One region of the Bradyrhizobium sp. BEA-2-5 genome, then DNA from elsewhere that is predicted to be linked to it. Evidence: predicted binding sites of a transcription regulator. Region 1 holds the regulator's gene; the other holds the start of a gene.
What was found. Region 1 encodes PhoB, which activates phosphate uptake and scavenging genes when phosphate is short. Its sites were predicted from a motif close to TGTCATNNANCTGTCAT; they were not measured.
Positions count from the first base shown of each region.

Region 2: phnF (phosphonate metabolism transcriptional regulator PhnF) is a predicted target of PhoB. The motif match lies at 5,124-5,140, and genes of this name have one in related genera.

Region 1 covers NZ_CP136629.1:981,290-988,565, reverse strand. Annotated here, with positions in the region: gene RX327_RS04490 (GcrA family cell cycle regulator) at 119-631, shown strand; gene RX327_RS04485 (IS110 family transposase) at 979-1,920, shown strand; gene phoB (phosphate regulon transcriptional regulator PhoB) at 1,964-2,674, opposite strand; gene phoU (phosphate signaling complex protein PhoU) at 2,804-3,520, opposite strand; gene pstB (phosphate ABC transporter ATP-binding protein PstB) at 3,627-4,445, opposite strand; gene pstA (phosphate ABC transporter permease PstA) at 4,442-5,290, opposite strand; gene pstC (phosphate ABC transporter permease subunit PstC) at 5,295-6,284, opposite strand; gene pstS (phosphate ABC transporter substrate-binding protein PstS) at 6,514-7,276, opposite strand, start outside.
Region 2 covers NZ_CP136629.1:2,479,031-2,486,306, reverse strand. Annotated here, with positions in the region: gene RX327_RS11640 (alpha-D-ribose 1-methylphosphonate 5-triphosphate diphosphatase) at 1-479, opposite strand, end outside; gene phnL (phosphonate C-P lyase system protein PhnL) at 493-1,191, opposite strand; gene phnK (phosphonate C-P lyase system protein PhnK) at 1,200-1,997, opposite strand; gene RX327_RS11625 (alpha-D-ribose 1-methylphosphonate 5-phosphate C-P-lyase PhnJ) at 1,990-2,874, opposite strand; gene RX327_RS11620 (carbon-phosphorus lyase complex subunit PhnI) at 2,871-3,974, opposite strand; gene phnH (phosphonate C-P lyase system protein PhnH) at 3,978-4,586, opposite strand; gene phnG (phosphonate C-P lyase system protein PhnG) at 4,591-5,052, opposite strand; gene phnF (phosphonate metabolism transcriptional regulator PhnF) at 5,169-5,894, shown strand; gene phnE (phosphonate ABC transporter, permease protein PhnE) at 6,064-6,912, opposite strand; gene phnE (phosphonate ABC transporter, permease protein PhnE) at 6,909-7,276, opposite strand, start outside.

The sequences.
Region 1 (7,276 bases):
CGGGCGCAACACCGTGCCCGGCGAGGGCTAAGGGATTCTGGCCGCAGGGATATTTGTCCAGATTGGCTCGCAGCGCCGCTCCAACGATTGGCCGGCGCTACGCGAAGGGAAGAATGCAATGACGGTTTTGACCTGGTCCGATGATCGCGTCGAGCAGCTGAAAAAGCTCTGGGAGGCCGGACTTTCGGCCAGCCAGATCGCGGCGGAGCTCGGCAATGTGACCCGCAATGCCGTGATCGGCAAAGTGCACCGGCTCGGCTTGTCCGGCCGCGCCAAGAGCCCTTCGTCGGCAGCGCCCCGGCCGCGCAAGGCGCGCCCCGCGCAGCACATGATGCGGGTGACCCGCCCCGTTGCCCGCGGCAACACCGCGCTGGCGCAGGCCTTCGAGGTCGAGGTCGAGGCCGAACCCGTCACCTACGACAACGTGGTGCCGATGAGCCAGCGGCTGTCACTGCTGGAGCTGAACGAGGCGACCTGCCACTGGCCGGTCGGCGATCCATCGAGCCCGGATTTCTTCTTCTGCGGCGGCAAGGCGCTCTCCGGCCTGCCCTACTGCGCCCAGCATTCGCGCGTGGCCTACCAGCCCGCCGCCGATCGCCGCCGGCCGTCGGCGAAACCGCAGATCAAGTGAGCACTCGGGAAAACGTCGGAAGAACTCAAAAACAAATCCCCGCGAAAGCGGGGATTTTTTTGTGTGACGTAGCTCGGCTATATGCCCAGCGTCGTCCCGGCGCATGCCGGGACCCATACGCCGCGGCCGGCGCAATCGGCAAGCGGCCAGACGGCTCTCTAACAACGCCCATTCGTGGTTATGGGTCCCTGTGTCTTGGAAGTCTGTCAGGATGGGTTGGGCGGGAAGCCGTTGGGTCCTTGGCGCTTGACGCCGTGAGCCGGCTCGGCCTCCCGCCCGTTCCATTACCAACCTGAACAGTTGCACGAGGCTGCGCCAACAGACCTCGCATCACAGGGACAGGCACCGTGATCATACCCCCTCGTTATGTCGGAATCGACGTCTCCAAGAAGCATCTCGATATCTTTGATGAAGCTGACGGCGTGTCCAGGCGCATCGCCAACGCGGCACAGGCCATCACACAGCAGGTGGCGCGTTGGCGATGCGATGCGCTGGTCGTCTTCGAGGCCACGGGCGCCTATGACCTCGCGCTTCGCGAGGCCCTAAGCCAGGCCGGTGTCCGCTTCGCTCGGATCAATCCGGCTCGAGCTCGCGATTTTGCGCGGGCCAGCGGCCAACTTGCCAAAACCGATCCGATCGATGCACGGATGCTGGCGGCCTTTGGCCGGGTCATGCAGCCGGCAACCGAGCGGGCCGCCAATCCCGCCCGCAACGCTTTGGCAGGGCTTGCAAAACGGCGGGACCAACTGGTTCTCATGCGCGCGCAGGAGAAGAACCGGCGCAGCGAGGCCGACGACCGCGCCATGGCCGAACGGATCAGTCGGCTCATTGAGGTTCTCGACGGCGAGATCGCCGAGATCGAGGCCGATATCAACGCATTGACCAAGGCCGAGCCGGAGATCGCGGACGATGCGCGGTTGATGCGCTCACTGCCGGGCGTGGGTCCCGTGGCTTGCATGCAGCTGATCGCGAAGATGCCGGAACTTGGACATGTTGGAGCGAAGCAGATCGCCGCGCTCGCGGGCCTTGCCCCCTTCAACGTCGACAGCGGCGCCTTCCGTGGAAAACGCAAGATCGCCGGCGGCCGAAAGCGCGTTCGTGACGCCCTCTATATGGCGGCTCTGAACGCGGTTCGTCGGGCCGATCCATTCAAGGCCTTCTACGCGCGGCTGCGACAGGTCGGCAAACCAGCCAAGCTCGCTCTCATTGCCGTCGCCAGGAAGCTCCTAACGGTCCTCAACGCCATGATGCGCGACAGAAAGCCCTACCTGCAGACCAAGCCGACATAACAGTTGCCGGCTCCCGTGCGCAATTGCGCACTAGTTGTGGCCGTTACGGCTGCGGCTCCGCCTTCGCAAACCGATCGTCCAGCGCATAACCGGCGCCACGGACGGTGCGGATCGGATCCTGCTCGCGGCCGAGATTGAGCAGCTTGCGCAGGCGGCCGATGTGGACGTCGACAGTGCGCTCGTCGATGTAGATGTCACGGCCCCAGACGCTGTCGAGCAGCTGCTCGCGCGAGAACACGCGGCCGGGATGCTCCAGGAAGAACTCCAGCAGACGGTATTCGGTCGGGCCGAGATCGATCGGCCGGCCCGAACGCGCCACGCGGCGCTTGTCGCGGTCGAGCTCGATATCGCCATAGGCGAGCACGGTGGCGAGCCGCTCGGGGCTGGCGCGCCTGAGCAGGCCCTTCACGCGGGCCAGCAGCTCCGGCACCGAGAACGGCTTGACGATGTAGTCGTCGGCACCGGTCGCAAGTCCCCGCACCCGCTCGCTTTCCTCGCCGCGCGCGGTCAGCATAATGATCGGCAGCTGCTTGGTTTCGGGACGGGTGCGCAGCCGCCGGCACAGCTCGATGCCCGACAGGCCCGGCAGCATCCAGTCGAGCACGATCAGATCGGGAATGTGCTCCTTGAGGCGGGTGTCGGCATCATCGCCGCGCATCACCGTCTCGACGTCATAGCCTTCCGCATCGAGATTGTAGCGCAACAGCGTCGTCAGCGCTTCCTCGTCTTCGACTACCAGAATGCGTGCGCTCATCGGTTTAAGTTCTTTCTCTGTGGTGATCCGTTGCCCAGACGCAAACCGAAACGCTTACTTCCTTGAGCATAGTCCCCGCGGAAACGAGTTGTCGAAGGACAATCCGGTTCCGCGCTTGCCGATCAAGCCTCAGCTGCCCGGCACCGTCGTGGCGAAGGTCGTCATGTCGCCCTTCGGCCGCTTGTCGGTGATCGCCTGGCCCTCGATCATGTAGAACACGGTCTCGGCGATGTTGGTGGCGTGGTCGCCGATCCGCTCGATGTTCTTGGCACAGAACATCAGATGGATGCAGAACGAGATGTTGCGCGGATCCTCCATCATGTAGGTGAGGAGTTCGCGGAACAGCGAGGTGCAGATGGCGTCGACTTCCTCGTCGCCCTTCCACACCGCCATCGCCGCCGGCAGATCGTGCGCGGCATAGGCGTCCAGCACCGACTTGACCTGCTGCTGCACGAGGTCGGTCATGTGCTCCAGGCCGCGGAACAGCTTGAGCGGGTGGAAGTCGGTCTCCAGCGCGGCGACACGCTTGCCCATGTTCTTGGCGAGATCGCCGATCCGCTCGAGGTCGGTCGCAACGCGCATGGCCCCGACGATCTCGCGCAGATCGACGGCCATCGGCTGGCGGCGGGCGATGGTGAGCACGGCGCGCTCCTCGATGTTGCGCTGCAGATTGTCGATCTCGATGTCGGCGGCGACGACGCGCTGACCGAGCGTGACGTCGCGGCGGATCAGCGCGTCGACGGAATCGACGATCATGCGCTCGGCGATGCCGCCCATCTCGGCGACCAGGCGCGTGAGTTCCTGGAGGTCGGTATCGAAAGCCTTTGCGGTATGTTCAGAACCCATGGCTTGTCTCCCTCAACCATGGTCCCGGGGATCATGGTTTCGTGTCCTGAATTTTAGCATGACCTGATCGGAAAACCGGTTGCCACTTTTCCGGATCATGCGCCGGTCAGCCGAACCGGCCGGTGATGTAATCCTGCGTGCGCCGGTCGCTCGGCGACGTGAAGATCTTGCTGGTGTCGTCGAACTCGATCAACTCGCCGAGATACATGAAGGCGGTCTTGTCGGAGACGCGCGCCGCCTGCTGCATGTTATGGGTGACGATCGCGATCGTGTAGTTCTCGGACAATTCCTGGATCAGCTCCTCGACCTTGGCGGTCGAGATCGGGTCGAGCGCCGAGCACGGCTCGTCGAACAGGATCACCTCGGGCCGCACCGCGACGGTGCGGGCAATGCAGAGGCGCTGCTGCTGGCCGCCGGAGAGCGACAGGCCGGAGGCGTTGAGCTTGTCCTTGACCTCGTTCCACAGCGCGCCGCCGCGCAGCGCCTTCTCCACGCGACCGTCCATCTCGGACTTCGAGATCTTCTCGTAGAGGCGGATGCCGAAGGCGATGTTCTCGTAGATCGTCATCGGGAACGGGGTCGGCTTCTGGAACACCATGCCGACCCGTGCGCGCAGCAGATTGAGGTCGAGCTTGGGGTCGAGCATGTTGGTGTGGTCGAGCAACAGCTGGCCGGTGGCGCGCTGGCCCGGGTAGAGGTCGTACATCCGGTTGAAGATGCGCAGCAGGGTCGACTTGCCGCAGCCGGACGGGCCGATGAAGGCCGTGACGCGATTGGTGCCCAGCGCCAGATTGATGTTCTTCAGCGCATGGTGCTCACCGTAGTAGAAATTGAGGTTGCGCGCGGTGACCTTCGGCGGCGCTTCCGGCAGCGGAACCTGGGGAACGTGGCCCGCGGCAGTCGTGGAGACAGAAAGCTCGGTCATTTTGCGGCCCTTTCGGCACCAAGGATACGCGCGCCGATATTCAACGCGAGCACGGTGAATGTGATCAGCAGCGCGCCGCTCCAGGCGAGTTGCTTCCAGTAGGCGTAGGGGCTCTGCACGAAGTTGTTGATGGTCACCGGCAGGTTGGCCATCGTCTTGTCCAGGCCGAGGCTGAAGAATTGGTTCGACAGCGCCGTAAACAGCAGCGGCGCGGTCTCGCCCGCGACGCGAGCCGTGGCCAGCAGCACGCCGGTGATGAGGCCCGAGCGCGCCGCACGGTAGGCGATGCGCTTGATCACCAGCGAACGCGGCAGACCGAGCGCGGAGGCCGCCTCACGCAGCGGGTTCGGCACCAGCAGCAGCATGTCCTCCGTGGTGCGCACCACCACCGGGATCACGATCACGGCGAGCGCCAGCGCGCCGGCGATGGCCGAGAAGCCTCGCATCGGAACCACGACCGCACCGTAGATGAACAGGCCGATGATGATCGAGGGCGCCGACAAGAGGATGTCGTTGATGAAGCGGATCACTGAGGTCAGCTTGTCGTTGCGGCCGTACTCGGCGAGATAGGTGCCGGCGAACATGCCGAGCGGCGCGCCAATGCCGACGCCGATCACGGTCATGATCACCGAGCCGACGATGGCGTTGCGCAGGCCGCCCTCGGTCGATCCGGGCGGCGGCGTGTTCTGGGTGAACAGCTGCACGCTGAGGCCGGCAAGGCCGTTATAGAGCAGCGTGATCAGGATCAGGGCCAGCCAGGTGACGCCGAACAGCGCGGCGCCGATGCAGAGGCCGCGGATGACGATGTCCCAGCGGCGGCGGCGCGAATTATAGATCGGGTTCATGGCTTCACTTTCCGGCCTTGGTTTCCAGGCGCATCAGCATCAGCCGCGCGGCTGCGAGCACGAAGAACGTCAGCACGAACAGGAGCAGGCCGAGCAGGATCAGGCCGGACTGGTGCAGGCCGTCGCTCTCGGCGAACTCGGATGCGATCGCCGCCGAGATCGTGGTGCCCGGAGCGAAGATCGACGAGGAGATGCGGAACGAATTGCCGATGATGAAAGTCACCGCCATCGTCTCGCCGAGCGCGCGGCCCAGCGCCAGCATGACGCCGCCGATGATGCCGACGCGGGTATACGGGATCACCACGCTGCGCACGACTTCCCACGTGGTGCAGCCGACGCCGTAGGCGGCTTCCTTCAGCACCGGCGGCACCGTCTTGAACACGTCGACCGAGATCGAAGTGATGAAGGGCAGCACCATGATGGCGAGGATCAGCGCGGCATTGAACAGGCTGAGATAGGACGGGGGACCTGCGAAGATCGCGCCGAGCACGGGCACGCCGTCGAACACCTTGATCATGAAGGGCTGGAAGGTGTTGGCCAGGAACGGGCCCAGCACGAAGAAGCCCCACATGCCGTAGATGATCGAGGGAATGCCGGCGAGCAGCTCGATCGCCATGCCGATCGGGCGGCGCAGCCATTGCGGACAGAGCTCGGTGAGGAAGATCGCGATGCCAAGCCCGACGGGAATGGCGATCAGCATCGCGATGAAGGAGGTGACGAGCGTGCCGTACATCGGCCCGAGCGCGCCGAGCACGGGCGGATCGGCCGAAGGGGCCCAGCGCTGCGTCCACAGGAACGACAGGCCGTATTCCTTGATCGCCGGGAGGGCGCCCACGATCAGCGAAATGATGATGCCGCCGAGGATCAGCAGCACCGAGATCGCGGAAAGCCGCGTGATCCAGTAGAAGGTGATGTCACCGAGCTTGAACGCGCCCAAGGCCTTGGCGCGATCATACGGTCCCGCGGCTTCCATCACATCGCTCTGAACAGCCATGTCTGCCACGCCAATCCCCTCTTTAGTATGCAAAAGCCACGCAAACCGCTACGCCCCGAAGCGATCTTCACTGACGCATTTGGCCGGGCGTCGTCGTTCCAGCCACGCCCCTTGAGGCGCGAACCCCGGCCTCGATCCCGCGCTTGTTGCCGCGGTGATGGAGACCGGGTCTTGGTCGCTCGACCTGTGCCTCGATCGAGTCGGCACAGGTCCTGTCGCAGCGTCGGACTTAGCTCTTGATGTCCGACGACCAGGTCTTCTCGATCAGCTTGACGACCGAGTCCGGCATCGGGATGTAGTCGAGCTCTTCGGCCGCCTTGTCGCCCTTCTCGAACGCCCACTTGAAGAACTTGATGGCTTCCTGGGACGCCGCCTTGTCGGTCGCATCCTTGTGCATCAAGATGAAGGTCGCGCCGGTAATCGGCCACGACGTCTCACCGGGCTGGTCGGTCAGGATCACATAGTAGTTCTTGGAGCCGGCCCAGTCGGCGTTGGCGGCTGCAGCCTGGAAGGCCGCAACAGTCGGCTGCACGGTCTTACCAGACTTGTTGATCAGGGCACCGTAGGTCAGCTTGTTTTGCTTGGCATAGGCATACTCGACATAGCCGATCGAGTTCTTGGTCTGGCTGACATTGCCCGCGACGCCTTCATTGCCTTTGGCGCCAACACCCGTTGGCCACTCGACCGCGGTACCGGCACCGACCTTCGACTTCCACTCGGCATTCGACTTGGAGAGATAGTCGGTGAAGTTGAAGGTGGTGCCCGAACCATCCGAACGGCGCACGACGGTGATCGCATCGCCCGGCAGGGTCAGCTTCGGATTGAGCTTGGCGATCGCCGCGTCATTCCACTTGGTGATCTTGCCGAGATAGATGTCGCCGAGCACTTCGCCCGACAGGACCAGGTCACCCGGTTTGATGCCTTCGAGGTTCACGACCGGGACTATCGCGCCCATTACCATCGGCCACTGCACGAGACCGTCCTTCTCGAGC
Region 2 (7,276 bases), 1.5 Mb from region 1:
CGGTCGATCAGCTCCTTGGCCTCCTCGACCACGCTCGGCATCGGGATCTCGCAGCGCAGGTGCAGGAAGTGGTCGGCGCGCAGCAGGCTGGCGTCGCGCGCAGTCGTGATCGCGGCGGCGAGCACGCCGGCGCGGCCGTCGACTTCCTCGGCGCCGTCCTCGCGCCAGACCCGGAGCGAATCGAACACGGTGGTAATGCCCGAGGTCGCGAGCTGGCCGTCATAGGAGATGACGGCGGCGACCGGATTCCAGAACACCTTCGGCCGCGGCACGTAGTGCGCTTCGAGGTGGTCGGTGTGGAGCTCGATCAGGCCGGGCATGATCAGGTCGCCGCCCGCGTCCTCGGCACCCACAGGCGCCCTGCCCTCGCCGATCTCGGCGATCCTGCCATCAGCGATCGCGACCCAGCCCTGCTCGATCACGCGATCGGCGAGGACCAGCCGGGCGTTGCCGATGATGGTGTCTTGCTTGGCGGTCATTTCAAACGGTCCTTCAGGCAGCAGCCGCGAACGAGGTCACGTCGACGATACGGTCCGCAATCAGATGACGGATTTCGTCGTCATGGACAATAGCGACCATGGCGACGCCCTGACGCTTCTTTTCAGCGACCAGTTCGACGACGACGGCGCGATTGGCGGCATCGAGCGAGGCGGTGGGCTCGTCCAGCAGCAGGATCGGCAGGTCCGAGATGAAGCCGCGCGCGATGTTGACGCGCTGCTGCTCGCCGCCGGAGAAGGTCGCGGGCGGCAGCTGCCAGAGCCGCTCGGGGATGTTGAGACGATGCAGCAGCTCGCCGGCGCGCGCGCGGGCCTCCTCGCGCGCCACGCCGTTGACGATCAACGGCTCGGCGACGACGTCGATGGTGGCAACGCGCGGCACAGCGCGCAAAAACTGGCTGACATAGCCGATCGTGGAGCGGCGGATGTTGAGCACCTGCCGCGGCTCGGCGGCGGCGAGATCGATCACCGCGCCGCGATGGCGGATGCCGATGCGGCCGCTATCGCAACGGTAGTTGCCGAAGATCATCTTCAGGATCGACGATTTGCCGGCTCCCGACGGCCCCGACAGCACGACGCACTCGCCGGGATTGACGTGGAACGTCACGCCGCGCACCACCGGCAGCTCGATGCCGCCTTGCAAGTGCATCGTAAAGGTCTTCTGGGCATCGGCAACGTCGATCATGGCGGTCATCGAAAAGCTCATGGCGGGAGAATCGAGGAGACGAGGAGTTGCGTATAGGGTTCGCGGGGATCGTCGAGCACCTGGTCGGTGAGACCGGTCTCGATGACGCGGCCGCCCTTCATCACCATCACGCGATGCGACAGGAGGCGCGCGACCGCGAGATCGTGGGTGACGATGATGACAGCGAGATGCAGCTCGGCGACGAGACTGCGCACGAGATCGAGCAGGCGCGCCTGCACCGACACGTCGAGGCCGCCGGTCGGCTCGTCCATGAACACCAGCCGCGGCTCGGTGACGAGGTTGCGGGCGATCTGAAGACGCTGCCGCATGCCGCCGGAATAGGTCTTCGGCGCGTCGTCGATGCGGCCGGTATCGATCTCGACCCGCTCCAGCCAGGTCGACGCGGTCTCGCGGATGCGGCCGTAGTGGTTCCACCCCACCGCCATCAGCCGCTCGCCGACATTGGCACCGGCCGAGACCGCCATGCGCAGACCCTGCGCGGGGTCCTGGTGCACAAAACCCCAATCGGTGCGGAACAGGAAGCGCCGCTCGGCTTCACCGAGTTCAGCGAGATTGCGCAGCACGCCGTCGCGCATCCGGTAGGACACATGGCCGGCGCTCGGTGCCAGCTGGCCCGACAGCATCTGCAGAAGCGTCGACTTGCCCGAGCCGGACTCGCCGACGATCGCCAGCACCTCGCCGGGATAGAGCGCGAAGGAGACGTCGCGGCAGGCCGCCAGCCGGCCGTAATTCTTGGCAAGCCCCTCGGCCAGCAGCAGCGGCTCGTCGTTCTCGAGGCTCGAGAGCTCAGACATGCGCCTTCTCCTTGTGCGGCGCTGCGCTCTCGGTGCCGTGATGGCCGGCGGCCTGGCGGCCCTCGCAATAATCGGTGTCCGAGCAGACGAACATCCGCCCGCCCCTGTCGTCGGTGACGATCTCATCGAGATAGGAATTTTCCGCGCCGCAGAGCGCGCAGGGCGCGTTGAAACGGTAGGGCTCGAACGGGTGATCCTCGAAATCGAGCGAGACCACCTGCGTATAGGGCGGGATCGCGTAGATGCGCTTCTCGCGGCCGGCGCCGAACAATTGCAGCGCGGGAGAATTGTCCATCTTGGGATTGTCGAACTTCGGCGTCGGGGACGGATCCATCACGTAGCGCGCGTTCACCTTCACCGGATAGGCGTAGGCGGTCGCGATATGGCCGAAGCGGGCAATGTCCTCGTAGAGCTTCACGTGCATCAGGCCGTACTCGGCGAGCGCGTGCATGCGCCGCGTCTCGGTCTCGCGCGGCTCGAGGAAACGCAACGGCTCAGGGATCGGCACCTGATAGACCAGCACCTGGTTTTCCCTGAGCGCCGTCTCCGGGATGCGGTGACGGGTCTGGATCACCGTCGCCTCCGCCGTCGCGGTCGTCGTCGCAACGCCGGCGGTCTTGGCGAAGAACTTTCGGATCGAGATCGCGTTGGTGGTGTCGTCGGAGCCCTGGTCGATCACCTTGAGCACGTCTTGGGGACCGAGGATCGCGGCGGTGACCTGCACGCCGCCGGTGCCCCAGCCATAGGGCATCGGCATCTCGCGGCTGGCGAACGGCACCTGGTAGCCGGGAATGGCGATCGCCTTCAGGATCGCACGGCGGATCATCCGCTTGGTCTGCTCGTCGAGATAGGCGAAATTGTAGGCGGGCGCGTTCATTCCGCGGCTTCCTTCATGGCATCAGGCGCATTGGCATCCGCGAACTCCTGCCGCAGCTTGCGCAGCAGGCCGAGCTCGGACTGGAAATCCACATAATGCGGCAGCTTCAGATGCTCGACGAAGCCTGTCGCCTGGACGTTGTCCGAATGCGACATCACGAACTCCTCGTCCTGCGCGGGTGCGAGTGCCTCCTCGCCGAGCTCGCGGGCACGCAGTGCGCGATCGACCAGCGCCATCGACATGGTCTTGCGCTCGCTCTGGCCGAAGGCAAGGCCGTAGCCGCGAGTGAAGCACGGCGCTTCGGTCGCAGAACCCTTGAACTGGTTGACCATCTGGCACTCGGTCAGCTCGATCGAGCCGAGCGGCACGGCGAAGCCGGCGTCTTCCGCGATGAATTCGACCTCGACCTCGCCGAAGCGGATCTCGCCGGCGAAGGGATGGTTGCGGCCATAGCCGCGCTGGGTGGAATAGCCCATCGCCAGCAGGAAGCCTTCGTCGCCGCGCGCCAGGTTCTGCAGGCGCAGGTCGCGATCCGCCGGGAAGTTCAGCGGCTCGCGGGTGAGATCGCCGACCGGCGTGTTGCTATCTGCCTGCGGTGAGGATTCGATCAGGCCATCGCGGCCGAGAATGTCGGTGACCCGCGGCGTGGCGGCCTGCGAGGCGTCCGCGGTTGCCGGCTGCTCCGGCACAAAGCCTTCCGCGAGCTGCGGGTCGAGCAGGCGATGGGTATAGTCGAAGGTCGGTCCGAGGATCTGCCCGCCGGGAATGTCCTTGAAGGTCGAGGACACACGCCGTTGCACCCGCATGGCGCCGGTGTCGACCGGCTCGCTGGCGCCGAAGCGCGGCAGGGTGGCGCGGAAGGCGCGAACCAGGAAGATCGCCTCGATCAGATCGCCGCGCGCCTGCTTGATCGCCAGCGCCGCGAGCTCGCGATCGTAGAGCGAGCCTTCGCTCATGACGCGGTCGACGGCGAGGCCGAGCTGCTCCGAGATCTGTGCCAGCGTCACCTCGGGCACGTCGCGGTCGCCGCGCCGCTTATGCGCGAGCAGGCGATGGGCGTTCTCGATGGCGCGTTCACCGCCCTTGACTGCGACATACATCGCTTACACTCCGCTTGCGATCAGCCGCGTGGTGCGCGGGATCGCCACAATGGCATCGTCATGGACCAGCACGACATCGATGCCGCGCGGGAACAGGGCTTCGTTGATCACAAGCCGCTGGAACAGGTCGCGCGGCTTGAGCATCGCCTGCAGCACGGCGCTGCCGTCGATGCCGGGTCCTTTCAGCTCGAAGGCCGGCCCCTGCGATAGGCTGTCGACCTGCAGGATCAGCGTGGTCGAGCGGTCAGGATACTCGCTGCTGCCGAACGCAAAGCAATCGAGCGCCGGCAGGCTCGCGGCATCGCCGATCAAAGCGAAGCTCGCGATCGAGGAATCGGAGACCACCGGCGCGCTGGCGTGAAACTTCAGCCAGCGGGCGACGTCCGGCGTCGCCGACATCGCGGCGTCGAGCCAGATCGGCGTGTCGTGATCGAACAGCGTCAGCGCGATCGCGGCCGAGCCACGCATCATGCCGGCTGGTGTTCCCACGCTCGCGGCGACGCGCTGCACGCTGCCCGGCCGCGCCATGGCGTCCATGACGGAGCGAAAGGTCGATTGCGCCGACAGCACCTTGTCGGCAAAGCCCGGCGGCAGTTCCGCAATCGTGGTCATGATCTCAGCCCTCACCGCGCACCATGGTGTAGAAATCAACCTTCGTCGCGGCGGTTTCCGCTGCCTTGCGGCCGCGTTCGGCGTTCATGGCGACGCGCAGCGGCGCGATCACCTTGGCCTCCACCTCGCCGGACAACTCCGCCGACTGCACCATGGCGTCGCACAGCGCGATCATCTGCGCCTTCCGCGCGTCGCGGCCGAGCGTGTAGCCGAACCCAACCTCGCCGCTCGCAAGCCGCACCGCGGCACGCGACACCGTCGCCTCGCCGAGATTGAACGGCGCGCCGTCGCCGCCGACCCGGCCGCGCAGCATGACGAGGCCGTTTTCGGGCTCGCGCAGGTTCTCATGCGCGGGCACCGCGATCGCTGCCAGCCTGCCGGCGATGTCCGCAGCGGCGGCGTGCGCCAGCACCGTCATCGCGGCCTTGCGCTGGAGCTGTTTGCTGTTTGGTCCGGTCGAACTCATGGGCAAACCTTTGGGCAACTTTGCTTGCATCAAGTTGTCTATGATACTAGACAACTTGATAGCGGAGCGCCATGACTGTTTCGTGACAAACCAAAGATTTCTGGTATCACCGCGCCATGAGCATGCAGGAAAGTTCCGGCGTTGCCTTGTGGCGGCAGGTTGCCGACGGCATCGAACGCGGCATCGCCGACGGCCGCTTTGCGGCCGGCGACAAGCTGCCGGGCGAGATGGAGATCGCCGAAACCTATCGCGTCAACCGCCACACCGTGCGGCGCGCGCTGGCGGCGCTCGCCGAGCGCGGCCTGGTGCGGGCCGAGCGCGGCAGCGGAACCTATGTCGAGGCGCAGAAGCTCGCCTATCCGCTGCGCTCGCGCACGCGTTTTTCCGAGATCGTCGGTGCGGGCGGCCACGAGCCGCGCGGCCAGTTGATCGATGCGAGCAGCGACACCGCCAATCGCGAGCTCGCGCGGGAGCTGGGACTGAAGACCGGCGCGCCTTTGATGCGGATCGAGGCGATCCGCCTCGCCGACCGCACGCCGATCTGCGTGTCCACCACCTGGCTGTCGGCGGAACGGTTTCCGGACGCCGGCAGCGTATTCGCCAACGTCCGCTCGATGACGAAGCTGCTCGGCCATTACGGCGTCAAGGACTACCACCGCGCCTCGACCCGGATCACCGCGGCGATCGTCGATGCGACCGACGCCGCGCGGCTCGACCTGCCGCTGGGACGGCCGGTGCTGGTGGTCGACGCAACCGACGTCGACATGCTGGACCAGCCGCTGGTGACCAAGCGCTCGCGCTTCGCCGCCGAGCGCGTGGAGTTTCTGGTCGAGAATGGTTGACGACTGAGCACTTCTCCCTCGCCCCGCTCTGGCGGGGAGAGCGTGGGGGTGAGGGGCCTGTCTCCGCGAATCCGGAAGCTGTGAGTCCCCGGAGAGTCCCCCTCACCCGGAATTTGCTTGCGCGAAAATTCCGGCCTCTCCCCGCACGCGGGGAGAGGCGAAGAAGAAGCTACACCACCGCACGCTGCCCGATGATCGCAAAGCGCAGCTTGCCCGAGATGAAATCGATCGCGGCCACCGCAACCAGGATCATCAGGATCAGGAACGAGACCTTCTGCCATTCCAGCACGCGGATCTGCTCGGCGAGCTGGAGGCCGATGCCGCCGGCGCCGACGATGCCGATGATGGTGGCCGAGCGCGTGTTGGATTCGATGTAGTAGAGCACCTGGCCGGCGATGACGGGCAGCACCTGCGGCATCAGGCCGAAGCGGATCTCGTGCAGGGCACTGCCGCCGGAGGCGCGGATGCCCTCGACCTCCTTCTGGTCGGCGCCCTCTATCGCCTCCGAGAACAGTTTGCCGAACGCACCGAAATCCGACACCGCGATCGCCAGCACCCCGGCAAACGGCCCGAGCCCGACCACGTTGATCCAGACCAGCGCCCAGATCAGCGTATCGACGCCGCGAATCGAATCGAGGAAGCGCCGGACCGGGAAGCGAATCAGGTTCGAGGGGATGATGTTGCGCGCCGCCAGCAGGCTGACCGGCAGCGCCAAAACCGCGGCAAGCGTGGTGCCGAGCACCGCGATCGACAGCGTCTCGCCGAGCGCCTGCATGTAGAGCGGAAACGACGAGCCCGGATTCGGCGGAAGCATCAGCATGGTGATCCAGCCGAGCTGGCCGAGGCCCGCGATCAGCCTGGACGGCGAGAAGTCGAGATCGACCAGGCCGAACACGAAGATCGCGAGCGCCGCCGCGATCATGGCCGGCATCGCCAGCCGTGCCGATGCGGGACGTTCGAAGACGCCGGGGTACTTCGCGCGCAGTTCCGTGGTGTCCGGCCTCGGCATCTGGCTCATCGACGGGTCTCCTTGCCGAACAGGCGGCCACGCAGCCAGCCGGTGCCGATGTCGATGAGGAAGACCGTGACGATGATGGTCAGGAGGATCGCGCTGACGTCGGAATAGTAGAACTTGCGGATCGCAACAATCAGCTCCATCCCGATGCCGCCGGCCCCGACAAAGCCCATCACCGAGGCTTCTCGCACATTGATCTCGAAGCGCAGCAGCGCGTAGCTGACATAGCCCGCGATCACCTGAGGCAGCACGGCAAAGCGCATGCAGGACAGCCAGCTTGCCCCGGTCGAGCGCACGCCTTCGACCGGCCTCATGTCGGCATTCTCGACGATCTCGGAGAACTGTTTGCCGAGCGCGCCGGTCGAAT